2 regions of the Microbacterium sp. bgisy203 genome follow, and region 2 is predicted to be linked to the other one. Evidence: predicted binding sites of a transcription regulator. Region 2 holds the regulator's gene; the other holds the start of a gene.

Region 1 (8,274 bases), on a different contig from region 2:
TGAGAATCTCGCTTTCGGCGCTGTTGAGCGCCCTCTGTGCCGCTCGCGCGGCCCCCTGATTCCTCACGCCGAAGGTGTAGCGCGACCCGGGTTTGCGCCCGTGGAAGATCCCCGTGAGCAGAGGGCGCGCGTTCTCGTCCGCGAGCGAGAAGTCGACGAGTTCGGCGACGAGCTGGGGCTTTCCGCGCCATGTCTTCTTCGTCGACTCGACGATCCGGATCGACCCCGCCACCGCCTGTTCGAGGACCTCGGCTGTGATTCCCTTCTTCCGCCGACGGATCAGCACCGCGCTCTCCAGCGCATCGAGGGATGCCGGCGGCTCGTACTGCGCGACGATGGTGCGACGCCCTCTGCCGCCGGCGCTCGCCTTCCACCACGCGCGGAAGCCGAATGCTCCCGCCGCGAACGTCCCCACGAGCGCCAGAACCTGCAGCCAACCGGCAGGCGACGCGAGAAGCGACGTGTCGTACATCGCGAACGTCCCCGGCGCGAAGCCCACCGCGAACGTGAGCGTCTCGTAGGGTGCGACGCCCGCAGCCGTCGCCGTGATCGTGGCGCCTCCGTCTCCGGAGGGCGCCCGCGAGATGTCGTCGCAGGCATCCGTCAGCCCGTACTCACCGCGATAGCACGCCTGATTCCCGGTGAGCGATGGCGCAAGATCGGCATCGAGGTGCAGCCGCGCGGTGACACGACCGAACGGCTCGCCCCATCGGGTGCCGTTGACGTTCCAGTAGAACTCCAGCCCCGTGTCGGGGAAGTCCCACGTGACGTTCTCGAGCGTGTAGGTGATCACGTAGGTCTGTCTGCCGTGCAGATAGTCGTCCGCCCGCGAGACGACGGAGAACTCGTCGTCGACGTCTTCGACGTCGGCCGGGCGGGGCGCTCCGTTCTCGTCGGTGATCGACACGAGCACCGGCTCGAGCGGCTGGCCGTTGTAGGTGTCGGGCATCGATCGGCGGATGCCGCGGTTCTGGTCGCTGTCGGGGAACACCGCGACGATCGTCTCCACGACCCGCAGCCGGCTCGTGCGATCATCGGCGCGGGTGAGCACGTAGTCCGCGTCGAACGAATCGAATGTGAGGTCGTCGACGTCGCCGGGAACGGCGGAGAGGCCCGGCTCCGAAGCCGACGCCTCGAGCGCCGGAGCGGCCGCCGCGGCGGCACCCGTCGTGAGGGCGAGTGCGGCGTCGACGGCGGCGAGGAGGGTGATGACGCGCACGCGGAGCATGCCTTCAGACTATGCGCGACGGTGAAGGGCGGTCCCGCCGCCGGGGCCGACGCCGGGCCGACGCCGGGCATGCGCGAGCGCGCATTACAGTGGAGCGATGACCGATCGCCGCCTCGCCGTCGCCGCCTGGGAGAACCTGTTCCGCGCGCAGCACGAGGTCTTCGCGGAGCTGAGCGACGACTTCACCGGCGGTGAGCTCTCCCAGGCCGAGTACGACGTGCTCCTGACTGTCGCCCGGAGCGACGACCACGCGGCGCGCCTGCGCGATGTCACGGCGAACATGCTCATCAGTCAGCCGAGCGTCTCGCGCCTCGTCGACCGGATGGTCGCGCGGGGGCTCCTCAGCAAGTGCCCCGATCCCCACGACGGGCGCGGCGCGATCGTCCGCGCGACCGACGAGGGGCTCGTCGCCTTCCGCAAGCTCGCCACGACGCACGGCCGGTCGATCGCCGACCGCATGTCGGTGCTCACCGACGACGAGCTGACCCAGCTCGAGGCTCTGACGGCGAAGCTTCGCGGGGTCTGACGCTCCCTCGGCTTCCGTCCGCACACGCTGTCACCAGCGGTTGTGCACGTCTTCCGCGAAACCCGCGATGCCCTCGAATGACACGGACCGCGCGGCACCCGCGGCATCCGTCCACGAGAACGTGCCCGACCACTGACCGAAACACTGATCGGTGCGCGAGGAGAGGATGCCGAGGTTCGTCCGCGACGTCTTGTCGAAGAAGGGCGTGAAGACGGCGTCGAGCCCGCCGCCGGTGATGCGCCAGGGCCGAAGCGGCGCAGCGAGGTCGTATTCCCACCGCACCGGCACGGAGATCTTGTGCATCGTTCCGCCGACGAGGACGCCGTTCTCCGTCGAGCCGGTGCCGTCGGTCCACCGTCCGCCGAGTTGGATGCCGATGCTCCGCCCGTCGGCGAGGGCGCCCGACCCGGCGCCCCAGTTCCACGCGACGTCGTACGGCCAGCGCCCCCGCCCGTGGTCGAGCACGGCCCACGAGCCCGGCCCGACGTCGTGCGAAACGCCGTCGGTCACGATCACACCCGATGCCGGGAGCGCAACGTCCTTCACGGTGTACTGGAAGAGCCGGTTCGTCCAGGGGACGACGACGGCGAGCAGGTCGTGACGTTCGGGGCGGGTCACGGTGACATCGAACGAGGCATCCGGCATGACGGCGTGCAGCCGCCATACCCGCCCGTCGTCCGCGGGTGTGACGCTGACCGCGAGGTCTTTCGCGTGCGCGAGGGCGATGCCATCACCGAGCGAGGGTGGGAGGGTGACGTCGCGGGCGGGGATGACCGTCGCGTTCCGGCCCCACGAGCGGCCGGTCGCGCGCTCGAAGATCCACACCTCGTGGACGGCGGCATAGTCGAGGGAGGAGATCGTGAGCGCCGCGATGTGAGTCGGTGTGATGACGTTCCAGTACTCCCACCGCTTGTTGCGCCCCCAGCCGGGGACGCGCACGCCGTGCCGCGCCGCGATGCCCGACGTGTCGACGAGCGGGCGACGCGCCCAGCCGATCGCGGCATCGTTGAGCGATCCGTTCGGGAGCGTGAGAGCGACCGGTTCGGTGAGTTCCCGCTCGGGGCGTTCATCAGCCGTGGGCGGGGCGGGGCGTTCGCCGGCCGCGGGCGGGGTGGGTTTCGGGACAGGCTCGGTGGTCATCGGCATCCTCGTCGACGTCCTGCGCGCCTCGGGCGGGCGGCGGGTGATCCGATTCTATCGATCGCCTGTGTGCTCCTGGCACCCGCGCGCGCACACGCGCACGCGCACGCTCGCGCAAGTGTCGGCGCAGATCGTCCTCACCGCGGAGAACGTCGGCGCAGATCGCGCCCATCAGGCGCAGTGGGGGCGATCTGCGCCGACGAAACCCCTCGCGGTGGCACCCAGAACCGCCCCGCTCCGTGCGGACGCGGGGCGGTTCGGGGGGCGTGAGCCGCGGGGCTCAGGCGCTCTTCAGTGGTCGATCACTGGTCCAGGTCACTGGTCGACGGGCTGGGGCGCCTGGTCGGACTCGTGGGCCTGGATGGTCTCGTGCGCCGGGGTGGACGCCGCGCCGTCGGCGACGACCTGCACCTTGCGGGGCTTGGCCTTCTCGCTCACGGGGATCGTGACGGTGAGGACGCCGTTGCTGTATGTCGCGGCGATGTTCTCGGTGTCGATGCCCTGGCCGAGGTTCAGCTGGCGCAGGAAGCTCGCCGCCTCACGCTCGCGGGTGATCCACTTGACGCCGTCGCCCTCGGGCAGCGTGCGCTCGGCGCGGATCGTGAGCAGCTGGCCGTCCACGTCGATGTCGACCGAACCCGGGTCGATGCCCGGAAGGTCGGCGCTCAGGACGTAGTGGTCGCCGTCACGGTACAGGTCCATCGGCATCCGGCGCGGGCCGCGGCGCGTGTCGAAGAGGCCCGACGCGAGGCGGTCGAGGTCACGGAACGGGTCATACGTGGCCATTGTTCTCTCCCTTGTTCTGGTGGCCCGGCGGGCGCCGGACCGGTGGTCTCAAAGTTGAGCCTTTGCGGCTCAAGTGCTCTCAGATTAGCACTCTCGGGGGGCGAGTGCCAGCCGTTCTCGCACGGCGAACGATGCGGGTGGCGGGGTCGCAATTCGTGGGCGCGGATCGTCGTCTCCTGCGGTTTCGTCGGCGCGAATCGTCGGCATCCTGGAACATGAGCGCGATCTGTGCCGACGTTCGCGTGCCGCCCATCGACTCCTCCCCAAGAAGCGATGTGCGCCATCCCTCCACAGATTCGCGATGCAGGACGTCACACGGCGTCGCGGGCGAGCAGGGTGTGGGGATGCCTCGACCGCCGCAACCACTCCCCCTCAGCCTCGGGACCTCATTCACCCACGCCGAAGCCCTCGCCGCGGGCGTGACGCCCGGGCGCCTTCGAGGTCGGGACCTCGAGCGCCCGTTCCACGGCGTGCGCATGCGCCCGGCGCCCGCCGACGAGACCGACGACGGTCCGCTCACGCTCGATCGCCGTCGGCGCGAGCGGGTGCGGAGGCGGGCGGTCGCCGTCGCTCCCACCCTCAGTCCGCACGCGATCTTCGCGGGCTGGACCGCCGCGGCGCTCTGGGGTGCGCCTCTGCCCGACGACTTCGACCCCGACGGCGATCTGTGCGTGGCGACACCGCATCCGGTCCGGGCACCGCGGGCTGCGGCATCCGATCTCACGCGCTGCGCCCGCACCTGATCTCCACCGTCGATCTCGGCGGGCTGCGCGTGTCGAGCCCCGCGACGACCTGGGCGATGCTCGGTGGCGAGTGCGGCGAGCGCTGGCTCGTCGTCGTCGGCGATCACCTCGTGCGTGTGCCCCGCGACGACCGAGGCACGCCGGTGCCCTCAGCCCAGCTGACGACGATCGAGATGCTACACGCGGCGGCGATCGAACCGGGACGGCGGAATCGGTCGCACCTCTTGGGAGCGCTCGATCGGGTCAGGGTCGGCAGCAGCTCGCGACTCGAGACCGAGTACCGGCTGGATGCCGAGGCCACCGGGCTCCCCCCGATGGAGCTCGATGTCGAGATCCGCGACGTGGGCGGTCGGCTCCTCGGCATCGCCGATAGCGTGTATCCGCGCTATGGCGTGATCGTCGAGGTCGAGGGGGACCACCACCGCACGAGTCGACGACAGTGGAATCGCGACATCGATCGCATCGCCGCGTTCACGGGCGAGGGGTGGGACGTCACGCGGCTCACGGGAGCGCGCGTGCGCGGCGGCACCGCACCCGACGTCGTCGCAAGCGCTCTGCGCCGACACGGGTGGCAGGGGTGACCTGGCGGGGGAGTCCGCGGGAGTTCGTCGGCGCGAATCGTCGGCATCCTGGAGAATGTCGGCGTGATTCGTCCTCACCCTGACCGATGAGCGCGATCTGCGCCGACGAAATCCTGGCGGCGGCGCGGCGCGGGTCAGCACTCGATGACGTTGACCGCGAGACCGCCCTCGCTCGTCTCCTTGTATTTGTGCGACATGTCGATGCCGGTCTGGCGCATCGTCTCGACCACCTGATCGAGGCTCACGAAGTGCTCGCCGTCGCCGCGGAGGGCCAGGCGCGCCGCGGTCACGGCGGTCGAGGCGGCGATCGCGTTCCGCTCGATGCAGGGGATCTGCACGAGGCCGCCGACGGGGTCGCAGGTGAGGCCGAGGTGGTGCTCCATCGCGATCTCGGCGGCGTTCTCGATCTGCCGGTTCGTGCCTCCCATCACGGCGGTGAGCCCGCCGGCGGCCATGGCGCACGCCGACCCGACCTCGGCCTGGCACCCGCCCTCGGCGCCCGAGATCGACGCGTTCGCCTTGAAGAGAGACCCGAGCGCCGTCGCGGTGAGCAGGAAGCGGCGGATGCCGCGACGTCGGTTCGCCTCGGCGACGGATGCCGCGTCGGCGCGCGCCTTCACGGCATCCGCGCTCGGGGCGTCGCCGGCCGAACCCGAAGCACCCGCGCCCGCGTCAGCCGCCTCGTCCGCGCCATGCAGGCCGAGCAGCGCCGACCCGACGAGCTCGCCGTAGGGCGTGACGGCGGTCGAGGACCCGAGGCCCGAGTCGGCGAGGAACCGCCACCAATACATCGCGACCGCCGGCACGATGCCCGCCGCCCCGTTCGTCGGAGCGGTGACGACTCGGCCGCCGGATGCGTTCTCCTCGTTGACGGCGAGCGCGAACGCGCCCAGCCATTCGCCGGGGAGCTCGCGCCCCGACTCGGCCTCGGCGCGCTCGAGCTGCAGGCGGATATCGTTCGCACGACGCTTCACGCGCAGGATGCCGGGAAGCTCGCCTCCGGTCGCAAGGCCCGCCTCGACGCACGCGGTCATGGCATCCCAGATCGCGTCGAGCCCGGCGGCGACCTCGCTCTCACTCCGCAACGCCTCTTCGTTGCGGCGCGCGGCCTCGGCGATCGTGAGGTGCTGCTCGTCGCACAGCGCGAGCAGCTCGGCAGCCGAGGCGAACGGCAGCGGGTAGGCGACCGCATCGACGGCCGGGGGCTCGCCCTCCCGCCGGATGAACCCGCCGCCGATCGAGTAGTAGGTCTGCTCGGCGAGCTCGGCGCCCGCGGCGTCGAACGCGCGGAGCGTCATCGCATTCGGGTGCCCCGGCAGACGCGTCCGCGGCGCGAAGGCGACGTCGCTCTGCGCGAAGGGCACGGGCGTCCGGCCGTCGACGACGAGCGGTGCGCCGTCGGTCCACCTCGTCCACGCACCGCGGACGTCGGCGGGGTCGACGGTCTCGGGTTCGTGCCCTTGGAGGCCGGCGACGACGGCGTCGGGGGTGCCGTGGCCGATCCCCGTCGCGCCGAGCGATCCGCAGAGGTCGCAGGTCACGCGCGCGAGACCGGGCAGGTCGGCGATGCGTCGCGCGAAATCGCGACCCGCCCGCAGCGGGCCGACCGTGTGGGAGCTCGAGGGTCCTACGCCGATGGAGAACAGCTCGAACGCCGAGACGTACGCACTCACCCTGCGAGCCTACGCCGCGCGCACCGCAGCCGTCCGCACCGCAGCCGTCCGCGCGGGGCCGTGACCGGCTGCAACCGACCGCGTCAGGCGCGCTGGAAGGCGACGAGCCCGACCGTGTTCCCCTCGCTGTCGCGGATGAACGCCTGCCACTCCTCGGTGCCCACCGGGCCGAGCGTGTCGTCCTCGTGCACGAAGATGACGTGCGGCGCGGCGACCACGTCGACGAGCCCGGCAAGACGCTCGAGCGTCTCGTGGACGTTGTCGACGCGCAGGTAGACGAGGGCGCTCGGAGCCGCGGCATCCAGCAGCAGCCGCGCACCGTCGAGGTCGAAGAAGAGGAGCCTCGGCTCGTCGAAGCGCGCGAGTGGCGGACGCTCGAGGAGCATCGTGTAGAAGTCGGCGGCACGGTCGAGGTCATCGGCGTGCTGGGCGATCTGAACGAGGTCCACGGGGAGCCTTCCGGTAGCAGGCGCGCCCACGGAGCACGCAGGCGGACGTGCGCGCGGCGGCGCGGGGATGCCGCCAGCGTAGCCCGCCCGTAGGCTGGGGCATCAGGGGGTGAGGCGACCGATGACCGCGCTGAGCACGATCGATGCCGACCGAAGCGCTGCGCTGGCCGCAGCAGAGGATGCCGGGAGGCTCGATGACGCGTTCCTCGCGCGATTCGACGAGCAGTTCCCGCGGCTGCACGACCTGTTCGCCGCGCTCTACGGCGGGCGCAACGACGGGCAGGAGCAGCTCGCCGCGACGATCGCCGCGGCATCCGCCTCGTGGAACGCCCGCCCGCTCGACCTCAAGGTTCGCGACGCCCAGCGCGCCGCCGACCCGGACTGGTTCCAGTCGGAGCGGATGCTCGCCGGTGTCTGCTACGTCGACCGCTTCGCGGGGAACCTCGCCGGCATCCGGGACCAGATCCCGTACTTCCGGGAGCTCGGCCTCACCTACCTTCACCTCATGCCGCTGTTCGAGGCGGAGACGAGCCACCCGGCGGGCGAGAACGACGGCGGCTACGCGGTGTCGAGCTACCACCGGGTCGACCCGAGCCTCGGCACGATGGCGCAGCTGTCCGAGCTCGCGGCGGACCTGCGTGCCTCGGGCATCGCGCTCATGCTCGACATCGTCTTCAACCACACGAGCGACGCGCACGAGTGGGCGCGGAAGGCCGTTGCCGGCGACCCGGAGTTCGAGGACTTCTACCTGATCTTCCCCGACCGCACCATGCCGGATGCCTTCGAGCGGACGACGCGCGAGATCTTCCCCGACGACCACCCCGGCTCGTTCGTGCCGATCCCCCCGAAGGACGGATCGTCGGACGGGCCGCCGCGCTGGATCTGGTCGACGTTCTCCCACTACCAGTGGGACCTCAACTACGCGAACCCCGCGGTGTTCCGTGCCATGGCGGGCGAGATGCTCTTCCTCGCCAACCAGGGCGTCGACATCTTCCGCATGGACGCCGTCGCCTTCATCTGGAAGCGGCTCGGGACGCCGTCGGAGTCTCTCCCCGAAGCGCACCTGCTGCTGCGGGCGTTCAACGCGGTGCTCGCGCTGGCCGCGCCGAGCGTCGCGTTCACGTCGGAGGCGATCGTGCACCCCGACG
Region 2 (8,274 bases):
CGCGCACCCTCGGGCAGATGCGCCCTCTGCGCCTCGTCGTGGATGAGGAACACCACATCGACCCCGCGCGCCGGTGCCTCCGCCGCGACGGCGGCGGCGAGCTCGGTCGAGTAGCGACTGATGCCGTCGTGGAAGTCGGTGCGGATGTAGCGCGCGTCGAACAGCAGCCGCATGTGCGCGCTCACGGCTCGAGCGGTTCGCCGCGGTAGAGCTTCTCGAACGTGTCGAGCGTCTTCTCGATGTCGTGGATGTCGACGCCGTCGAGAGATGCCTGCTGCATGCGGAGGTACTCCTCGGGCGACGCGGTGAGGACGCGACGGAGCTTGTCGGCGAGGTCGTCGACATCGCCCGGCTCGAAGAGATAGCCGTTCACCCCGTCGTTCACGAGGTGCGGCAGCGCGACGGCGTTCGCGCCGACGACGGGCAGGCCCGACGCCATGGCCTCCATCGTCGCGATCGACTGAAGCTCGGCGATCGAGGCGATCGCGAAGACGTCGGCCCGGGTGTAGGCGGCGCGCAGCTCTTCTTCGGAGACGCGCCCGTGGAAGGTGACCCGGTCCTGGATGCCGAGGCGCTGCACGACCTGCTCGAGGCTCTTGCGCTGGTCGCCGCCGCCCACGATGTCGAACGTGATCGCCGGCAGCTCGGGCGCGAGCTTCGCGACGGCCGCGAGGGTCACCTCGACGTGCTTCTCGGTCGTGAGGCGGCCGACGAACAGCACGCGGTGATGCTCCCGCGGCGTGAGGTCGGGGGTGTAGTTGCCCTTGTCGATGCCGCAGCTGATCGGGATGACGCCGTCGATGTCGATCGTCTGCTCGAGGAACTCCGCCGCTTTCCGCGTCGGCGTCGTCACGGCGCGCGACATGTCGAAGGTGCGCTTCGCGTCGTCCCAGGCGAGCTTGACGACGACCTTGTCGAGCAGAGGCGGCAGGGTCGTGAAGTCGATGATGTTCTCGGCCATCACGTGGTTCGTGGCGACGACGGGAATGCCGCGCTGTCGGGCGATCCGGGTGAGTCCCCGCCCGATCACGATGTGCGACTGGCTGTGCACGACGTCGGGCTGGACGTCGGTGAGGATCTTCCGGGCGTAGTGCTTGGCGCGCCATGGCCACACGAAGCGCAGCCAGTCGTGCGGAGGCCAGCGGACGCCGGGCAGCCGGTGGACGGTGATGTCTTGACCTTCGATGTTCTCGGTGAACACGCCGTGGTTGCGGTGGCCCACGCTCGGGGTGACGACGTGGACATCGTGACCGCGGGCGGCGAGACCGGCGGAGAGCCGCTCGGCGAAACGGGCGGCGCCGTTGACGTCGGGGGCGAACGTGTCGGCCGCCATGACGATCGTCAGCGGCTCATGCGCGGGGGGAGTCACAGGTGGGTGGCTGCCTATCTGTGCGGCGTCGCCGACGGGTGCGTCGGACCGCCCCGAGTCTACCCGAGGGGTCGGCGACGACCCCGGAACGGGGGCGCTGTGCGCGGCATCCTTTTCACGGCATTTCCCCGGCCGCACTGTGTCCGCGGGCCGCCGCAGCAAGGTCTAGCCTGGCGACAGAGGGCGTCGGATCAGCACCGAGCCCCACCACCGAGAGGAACGCCATGAGCGCCTTCGAGTACGGACCCGTCGAGTTCTACCTCGTCACCCTTCCGGACGACGGGCCGCCCGCGGCGGTGCTCGAAGCGCTCGCCGACGACGTCGCGTCGGGGACCGTGCGGGTGCTCGACTTCGTGATCGTCCGGACCGCCGCCGACGGGTCGTACACGACCGCCGAGTACGACGGCGAGCTCGAGCTCCACTCGCCCGGAATGGCGGGCGACGAAGACATCGAGGAGCTCGCCGAGCTGCTCGATCCCGAAACGGTCGCCGCCGTCGTGGTGCTGGAACTCACCTGGGCGCGCGTCCTGTCGGGTCACCTCGCCGCCGCGGGCGGAGAGGTGCTGAGCGTGGAGCGGATCCCCGCTCCCGTCGTGAACGCCCTCGTCGACGCCGTCGACGAGGAGGACTGAGGGGGACACCATGAGAAGGAACGGACGCCCGGGCCTCATCGGCCTGGCCGCACGCACCGCGGTCGTCGCGGGAACGGCGAACGCCGTCAACGCCCGCGCCGCCGAGAAGCACCACACCGCGACGCAGGCGCAGCTCTACCAGGCGGCCCAGCAGAAGGCGCAGGTGGAGGCCGCCGCGCAGGCCGCCGTCGCGCAGCAGATGGCGGCCGCACCGGCTGCAGCTCCCGCGGCGGCATCCGCGCCCGCGGCCGCCGCACCCGTCGTCGACGTGGTCGCCGAACTGCAGAAGCTCGCGGCGCTGAAGGATGCCGGGGTGCTCGACGACGCCGAGTTCGCGGCGGCGAAGGCGAAGCTCCTCGCCTGACGCGCGGGGCACGGGGCGCGGGGTGCGGGGCGCCGTCGAGGTGCCGAGATCCGTCGGTCGGGGCGACGCGTTCCGACCGAACGCGGCAACCCGAGCGGCGGATGCCGTCGGCGTCCGCGCCGCCTACGCTGGGACGATGATGCGCCTGCACGCCGACGCCGACCCCGCCCTCTGGGTGCCCGTCACCGGGTCGCTGGGGTTGCGCGGGCGGCGACGCCGCAAGCGCGCGATCGGCATGCTCTTCGCGCAGGCGAACGCCGCGATGGGCGCGGCGCCGCGCGCGGGCACCGGTTTCGCCGCGTGGGCGGCGAGCCAGGCGGCGCCGCTCCTGCTGCGTCAGGCCGACGGGCGCGTGCTCGTCTGGACGTGGAAGGACGACCCTGAGCTCGTCGTGGCGCTCGCGCAGATCCAGCAGGCGACGTCGCAGCTGCGGACGGCGCGCGCCATGATGCCGATCGAGTACGACGACACCGAGGACTTCCGCTCGCCCTACCTCGGCGTCGGTGAGAAGCTTGCCGTCCCGGTGCCGCGCGCGAGCGGCGGGGGGACGGCGGCGGGCACGGGACCGGGCGCCGCGGCATCCGTCCCGCCGTACGTGACGTACACGTGGGATGCCGGTTCGGCGTTCGTGACCCTCACCGCCATCGGCGGCGACCGCGAGCGCTTCGGCACGGTCGAGCGCGCGCTCGATGACCTGGCACGCACGCTCCGGATCGTCGACGACGTGGCGGTGGGCGAGTCGCCGACCGTGCTGCGACTCGACCCGAGCTGAACCGGGACCCGAGCTGAATCCCGCGCCAGCGCGCGCCTCAGCGGTCAGGCGGTCCCGACCTCGCGCGGCGGCGCGGCGTCGTCGTCGCCCGAGAGCCAGCGCGCGAACCACGCCTTCGGGTCGCCGCCGAAGAGCAGCTCGCGGACGAGCAGCGTCAGGGGGATCGACAGCAGCGCGCCCAGCGGACCGATGATGAACGTCCAGAACACGACCGAGAAGAAGCTCAGCGTGAGGGTCAGGTCGACGGCGTCGCTCACGAACTTCGGCTGGATCATCACCTGCAGCGTGACGTTCACGACGCAATAGATGCCGATGACGACGAGCATGAGCGGCCAGCCGCCGACGACGAGGGCGAGCAGGGCCGGCGGCACGAGACCCAGGATGAACCCGATGTTGGGGATGAAGTTCGTGACGAACGCGAGGATCGCCCAGACGACCGGCACCGGGATGCCGAGCGCCCACAGCGCCAGGCCATCGATGACGGCGACGACGAGTCCGAAGCTCGCGTTGACGACGTAGTAGCGGCGGACCGACCGGTTGTAGCTCTCGGCGCGGCGGACGAACGGGGTGACTCGGGCGCCGAAGCGCTCCTCGGCGCGGGTGTACCGCGCATCGTCGACGGCCATGAAGATGACGTAGGCGAGCACGAAGAAGAACGCCGTGACGACGCCGAGCGCACTGCTGCCGAGGGACGTCGCGAAGCTGACGAGCGTCGCCGGGTCGAGCAGGGAGGCGGCGGCGTCGGATGCCTGGTCCTGCAGCCCCAGGCTCCCGAGCCACGCGACCAGCTGGTCGGCGGTGGCGCGCAGATCGTCGGCGGAGTCACGGACGAGGCCCACGAACGCCGTGCCGGAGTAGGCGAGCATCGCCGCCATCGCGGCGAGCACGAGGTAGGCGACCGCGATCACCGCGGTCGTCGCCGCCCAGCGCGGCCACCCGCGCCGCTCGAGCGGTCGACGCACGGGCTCGCAGATGATGACGATGACGGCGGCGAGTGCGAGCGGGCCGATGATCTCGCGAGCGAGGTAGACGCCCGCGAGCACCAGCACCGCCGCCGCGAGGCCGAGCAGCGCCGACAGCGTGGGCGAGAGCGCGCGGGAGGCCGGAGCTGTCGTGGTCGTGGCGCGCGTCATGCGGAAACGCTACCCGGTGTGCGCCGCCGGGGCGGTGCCATCATGGGCGCATGGCCTCCGTTCCGCTGTCTGCACCTCTCTCGACCGCCGACCTCGCGGCGCAGGGTCGCGACCGCCGCCGCGCGACGCCGCGCCGCTCGATCGCGAACCTCGTGACGACGGGTCGGGATCCCCTGTCGATCCTCGACGCGCAGAACGCGTCGCGCGTGGCCGAGCTCGTGCCGCTGCGCACCGAGCGGATGTCGGCGAGCCCGTTCACGTTCTATCGGGGAACCGCCGCACTCATGGCCGCCGACCTGGCGGCGGGGCCCTCCAGCGGCATCCTCGTCGCATCGTGCGGCGACGCGCACGTGTCCAACTTCGGCTTCTACGCATCGCCGCAGCGGACGCTGGTGTTCGACCTGAACGACTTCGACGAGGCCGCATGGGCGCCGTGGGAATGGGATGTGAAGCGGCTCGTCGCGAGCATCGTGATCGCCGCCCAGGCGAGCGGGCGCGACGGCGCGGTGACGCGCACCGCGGCCGAAGGGGCGGTGCACCAGTACGCGCACGCGCTGCGTGAGAGCCGCGCGTCGTCGCCGGTGGGCCGGTACTACCAGCACTTCGATGCGGCCGGCGGGCTCGGTGACGGCAGCTCGTCGGCGCGTCGCGTGCTGCGCGACGCGATCGCCGACGCCGAGGAGAGGACGTCCGAGCGCGCGACGCGCAAGCTCACCACGCGCGGCGAGGACGGCCTGCGGCGATTCGTGGAGCAGCCCCCGACGATGACGCACATCGACGACGCGGCGACGCGCGAGATCACGGGGGCGCTCGAGAAGTATCTTCTGACGACGCGCTCGGACATCCGGCTTCTGCTCCGCCACTACGTCGCCTCCGACACCGTGCGACGGGTGGTGGGGGTCGGAAGCGTCGGGACCCGCTGCTACGTGAGCGTCCTCGTCGACGGTGACGGTCACGCGCTCCTCATGCAGACGAAGGAGGCGGGCCGCAGCGTCCTCATCGAGTACGGGGGCTGCGCCCAGCCGTCGGAGATCGACGAACTCATCGCGAACGAAGGGGAGGGAGGTCGTGTGGTGGCGCTGCAACGCATTCTGCAGGGAGTGTCCGACCCGTTCCTCGGCCACTTCCGCGGGCCCGCTCACGACTACTACGTGCGGCAGTTCCGCGACATGAAGGGCGGGATCGATGCCGAAGCCCTCGACGACGCGTCGTTCGTCCTGTACGCGCGCGCCTGCGCCGCGGTTCTCGCCCGCGCGCACGCCCAATCCCCGACGGCGTCGCTCGTGGCGGGGTACATCGGCAACGCGCGTGTGATCACGCAGGCCCTCCTCGACTGGGCGTACGCCTACGCGGAGGTGTCCCGCGCCGACTACGAGGCCTTCCTCGCGGCGAGGGCGTAGATCTCGCTACTGTCCGGATCCGAGGTGCGGATGCCAGAGCACGAGGTCCGTCTCGCGGCGCACACGCGTGCCCTGACGGAGCGTGACGACCGAGCCGGATGCCGCGGCCGCGAACACCCGGGAGCGCCGGTCGGCCTCGACCTGCAGGCGGCCCTCGAGCTCGCGCACCTGGCGGCGGAGCCCCCGCACCGTGTTCTCCAGCTCGATGACGCGCGCGATCGCCGCGAGGCTCATGCCCTCGGCTGACAGCGCCGCGACCTCGCGCAGCTGCTGCACGTGCCGCAGGGAGTAGCGCCGCGAGCCGCCCTGCGTGCGGGCCGGCACGACGAGACCGAGTCGGTCGTACTGACGCAGCGTCTGCGGGTGCATGCCGGCGAGCTCGGCGGCGACCGCGATCGCGAAGATCGGGGCCTCCTCGTCCGGGTCCTCGTAGGGTTCTCGCTCGGCCATGATCACTCTCGTGCCTTGCTGAGCAGGTCGGCCCGCGGGTTCTCCTTCGGCTCGAGCTCCTGGAAGCGCTCCAGCGCCTCTCGCGCCTTGTCATCGAGGTGCGAAGGCACCGCCACCTGCACTTCGGCCAGGAGGTCGCCCGTCCCCTTCGAGGTCGACACGCCGCGCCCCTTGACGCGCAGTACGCGCCCCGACGGAGTGCCGGGCGCGACGCGGAGCTTCACGGAATCGCCGCCGAGCGTCGGCACCTCGATCGTCGCGCCGAGCGCCGCCTCGGTGAAGGTCACGGGGACCGTCACGCGAAGGTTCAGCCCGTCACGCGTGAACACCGGATGCGGGCGCACCGTGACCTGCACGACGATGTCGCCCGACTCGCCGCCGTCCGGCGACGGACGGCCGCGGCCGCGCAGACGGATCTTCTGGCCGTCGGCGACCCCCGCGGGGATCTTGACCTTGAACGGCTTTCCGTCCTCCCCTGCGAGGGTGATCGTCTCGCCCTTGACCGCGGTCTGGAAGTCGAGCGTCGTCCGCGCCGTGACGTCGGCACCCTTGTGGGGGCCGCCGTAGCCGCGGAATCCGCCCGAGGACTGGCCGAACCGTCCTGATCCGAAGCCGCCGCCGGAGGCCTGGCCGAACATCGAGAACAGGTCGTCGAAGTCCGCCTGCTGGTACGAGCCGCCGCGCGACTGACCGAACCGGCTGAAGACGTCCTCGAACCCGCCCGCCCCGCCGGCGCCCGGCGCCTGGAAGCGCGCACCACCCGCACCCATCGCGCGGATCTGGTCGTACTCCTCACGCTGATCCTTGTCGGAGAGGATCGCGTACGCCTCGCTGATCTCCTTGAACTTCGCCTCGGCGGCGGGGTCTCCCTGCGTCGAGTCGGGGTGGTACTTGCGGGCGAGCTTGCGATAGGTCTTCTTCAGATCGGCCTCGGAGACGTCCTTCGAGACGCCGAGGACCTTGTAGAAGTCCTTGTCGAACCAGTCTTGACTGGCCATGGACACCCCCTCCGGTCAGTCGGCCGAACCGGCGACGACGACCTTCGCCGGTCGCAGCTCGATGGTGCCGAGACGGTAGCCGACCTCGACGACGTCGAGGATCGTGCCGTCCTCCACGCCGCCGGGGTTGGGGGCGTAGAAGATCGCCTCGTGCTGTTGCGGGTCGAACACCTCGCCCGCGACGCCGTACGTCTCGACGCCCAGACGCGAGACGATGCCGCGGAGCTTCTCGGCGATCACCGCGAGGGGCGACCCCTCGGCGAGGTCACCGTGCTTCTCGGCGCGATCGAGATCGTCGAGGACGGGCAGGAGGCCCTTGGCGACCGATCCCTTCGCACGGGCGATCTCCACCTCGCGCTGCTCCTCGGTGCGCCGGCGGTAGTTGGCGTACTCCGCCTGCAGGCGCTTGAGGTCGAGGAGCAGGTCCTTGTCCTCGTCGGATGCCTCGGCGACGGCCGCCTCGTCGGACTGCGCCGTGTCGAGGATGTCGTCGACCGTCAGCTCGTCGTCGGTGGTCTCGTCTCCCTGCGACTGGGGGTCGGATGCCGCGGCATCCGACCCCTCATCGCCGGGGACTTCGTCGATCGGCTCTTCGAAGTCCTTCGTCATGTCTCGGCTCTCTTACTTCTTCTCGTCCTCGTCGTCGACGACCTCGGCGTCGATGACGTCCTCTTCGGGGTTGGGCGTCTCGCCGTCGCCGGGCTGACCGACGTTCGGGTCGGCCGGCTCACCGGCCGCCTGCGACGCGGCGTAGATCGCCTCGCCCAGCTGCGACTGCGAGGCGTTCAGCTTGTCGAAGGCCGTCTTCACGGCAGCCTCGTCATCCCCGGCGAGCGCGGTCTTCAGCGCGTCGACGTCGGCCTGGACGGAGTCCTTGACCTCGGTGGGGAGCTTGTCCTCGTTGTCCTTGATGAGCTTCTCGATCGAGTACGAGAGGGTCTCGGCCTGGTTGCGGACCTCGGCCGACTCGCGGCGCTGCTTGTCCTCGGCGGCGTGCTCCTCGGCCTCGCGCACCATGCGGTCGATGTCCTCCTTGGGGAGGCTCGAGCCGCCGGTGATCGTCATCGACTGCTCCTTGCCCGTGCCCTTGTCCTTCGCGGACACGTGCACGATGCCGTTGGCGTCGATGTCGAAGGTGACCTCGACCTGCGGGATG

Evidence for each region. The regulator HspR, encoded in region 2, represses chaperone genes until heat shock. The targets are predictions, from matches to a motif close to AAGTTGAGTCNNNNNGACTCAACTT.
Region 1: a site for HspR is predicted at 3,732-3,756, ahead of AC3ENQ_RS06225 (Hsp20/alpha crystallin family protein). Genes of this name have one in related genera too.

The regions. Positions count from the first base shown of each region.
Region 1 covers NZ_JBYIPF010000003.1:76,849-85,122, reverse strand. The annotation lists gene AC3ENQ_RS06240 (DUF2207 family protein) at 1-1,228, opposite strand, end outside; gene AC3ENQ_RS06235 (MarR family winged helix-turn-helix transcriptional regulator) at 1,326-1,754, shown strand; gene AC3ENQ_RS06230 (DUF2804 domain-containing protein) at 1,785-2,894, opposite strand; gene AC3ENQ_RS06225 (Hsp20/alpha crystallin family protein) at 3,210-3,680, opposite strand; gene AC3ENQ_RS06220 (hypothetical protein) at 4,025-4,423, shown strand; gene AC3ENQ_RS06215 (hypothetical protein) at 4,348-5,004, shown strand; gene AC3ENQ_RS06210 (L-serine ammonia-lyase, iron-sulfur-dependent, subunit alpha) at 5,139-6,677, opposite strand; gene AC3ENQ_RS06205 (VOC family protein) at 6,761-7,126, opposite strand; gene AC3ENQ_RS06200 (alpha-amylase family protein) at 7,248-8,274, shown strand, end outside.
Region 2 covers NZ_JBYIPF010000007.1:109,942-118,215, forward strand. The annotation lists gene AC3ENQ_RS11450 (glycosyltransferase family 4 protein) at 1-173, opposite strand, end outside; gene AC3ENQ_RS11455 (glycosyltransferase) at 182-1,333, opposite strand; gene AC3ENQ_RS11460 (DUF6325 family protein) at 1,594-2,001, shown strand; gene AC3ENQ_RS11465 (SHOCT domain-containing protein) at 2,012-2,365, shown strand; gene AC3ENQ_RS11470 (hypothetical protein) at 2,502-3,137, shown strand; gene AC3ENQ_RS11475 (AI-2E family transporter) at 3,182-4,270, opposite strand; gene AC3ENQ_RS11480 (DUF2252 domain-containing protein) at 4,321-5,670, shown strand; gene AC3ENQ_RS11485 (heat shock protein transcriptional repressor HspR) at 5,677-6,120, opposite strand; gene AC3ENQ_RS11490 (DnaJ C-terminal domain-containing protein) at 6,123-7,118, opposite strand; gene AC3ENQ_RS11495 (nucleotide exchange factor GrpE) at 7,134-7,727, opposite strand; gene dnaK (molecular chaperone DnaK) at 7,740-8,274, opposite strand, start outside.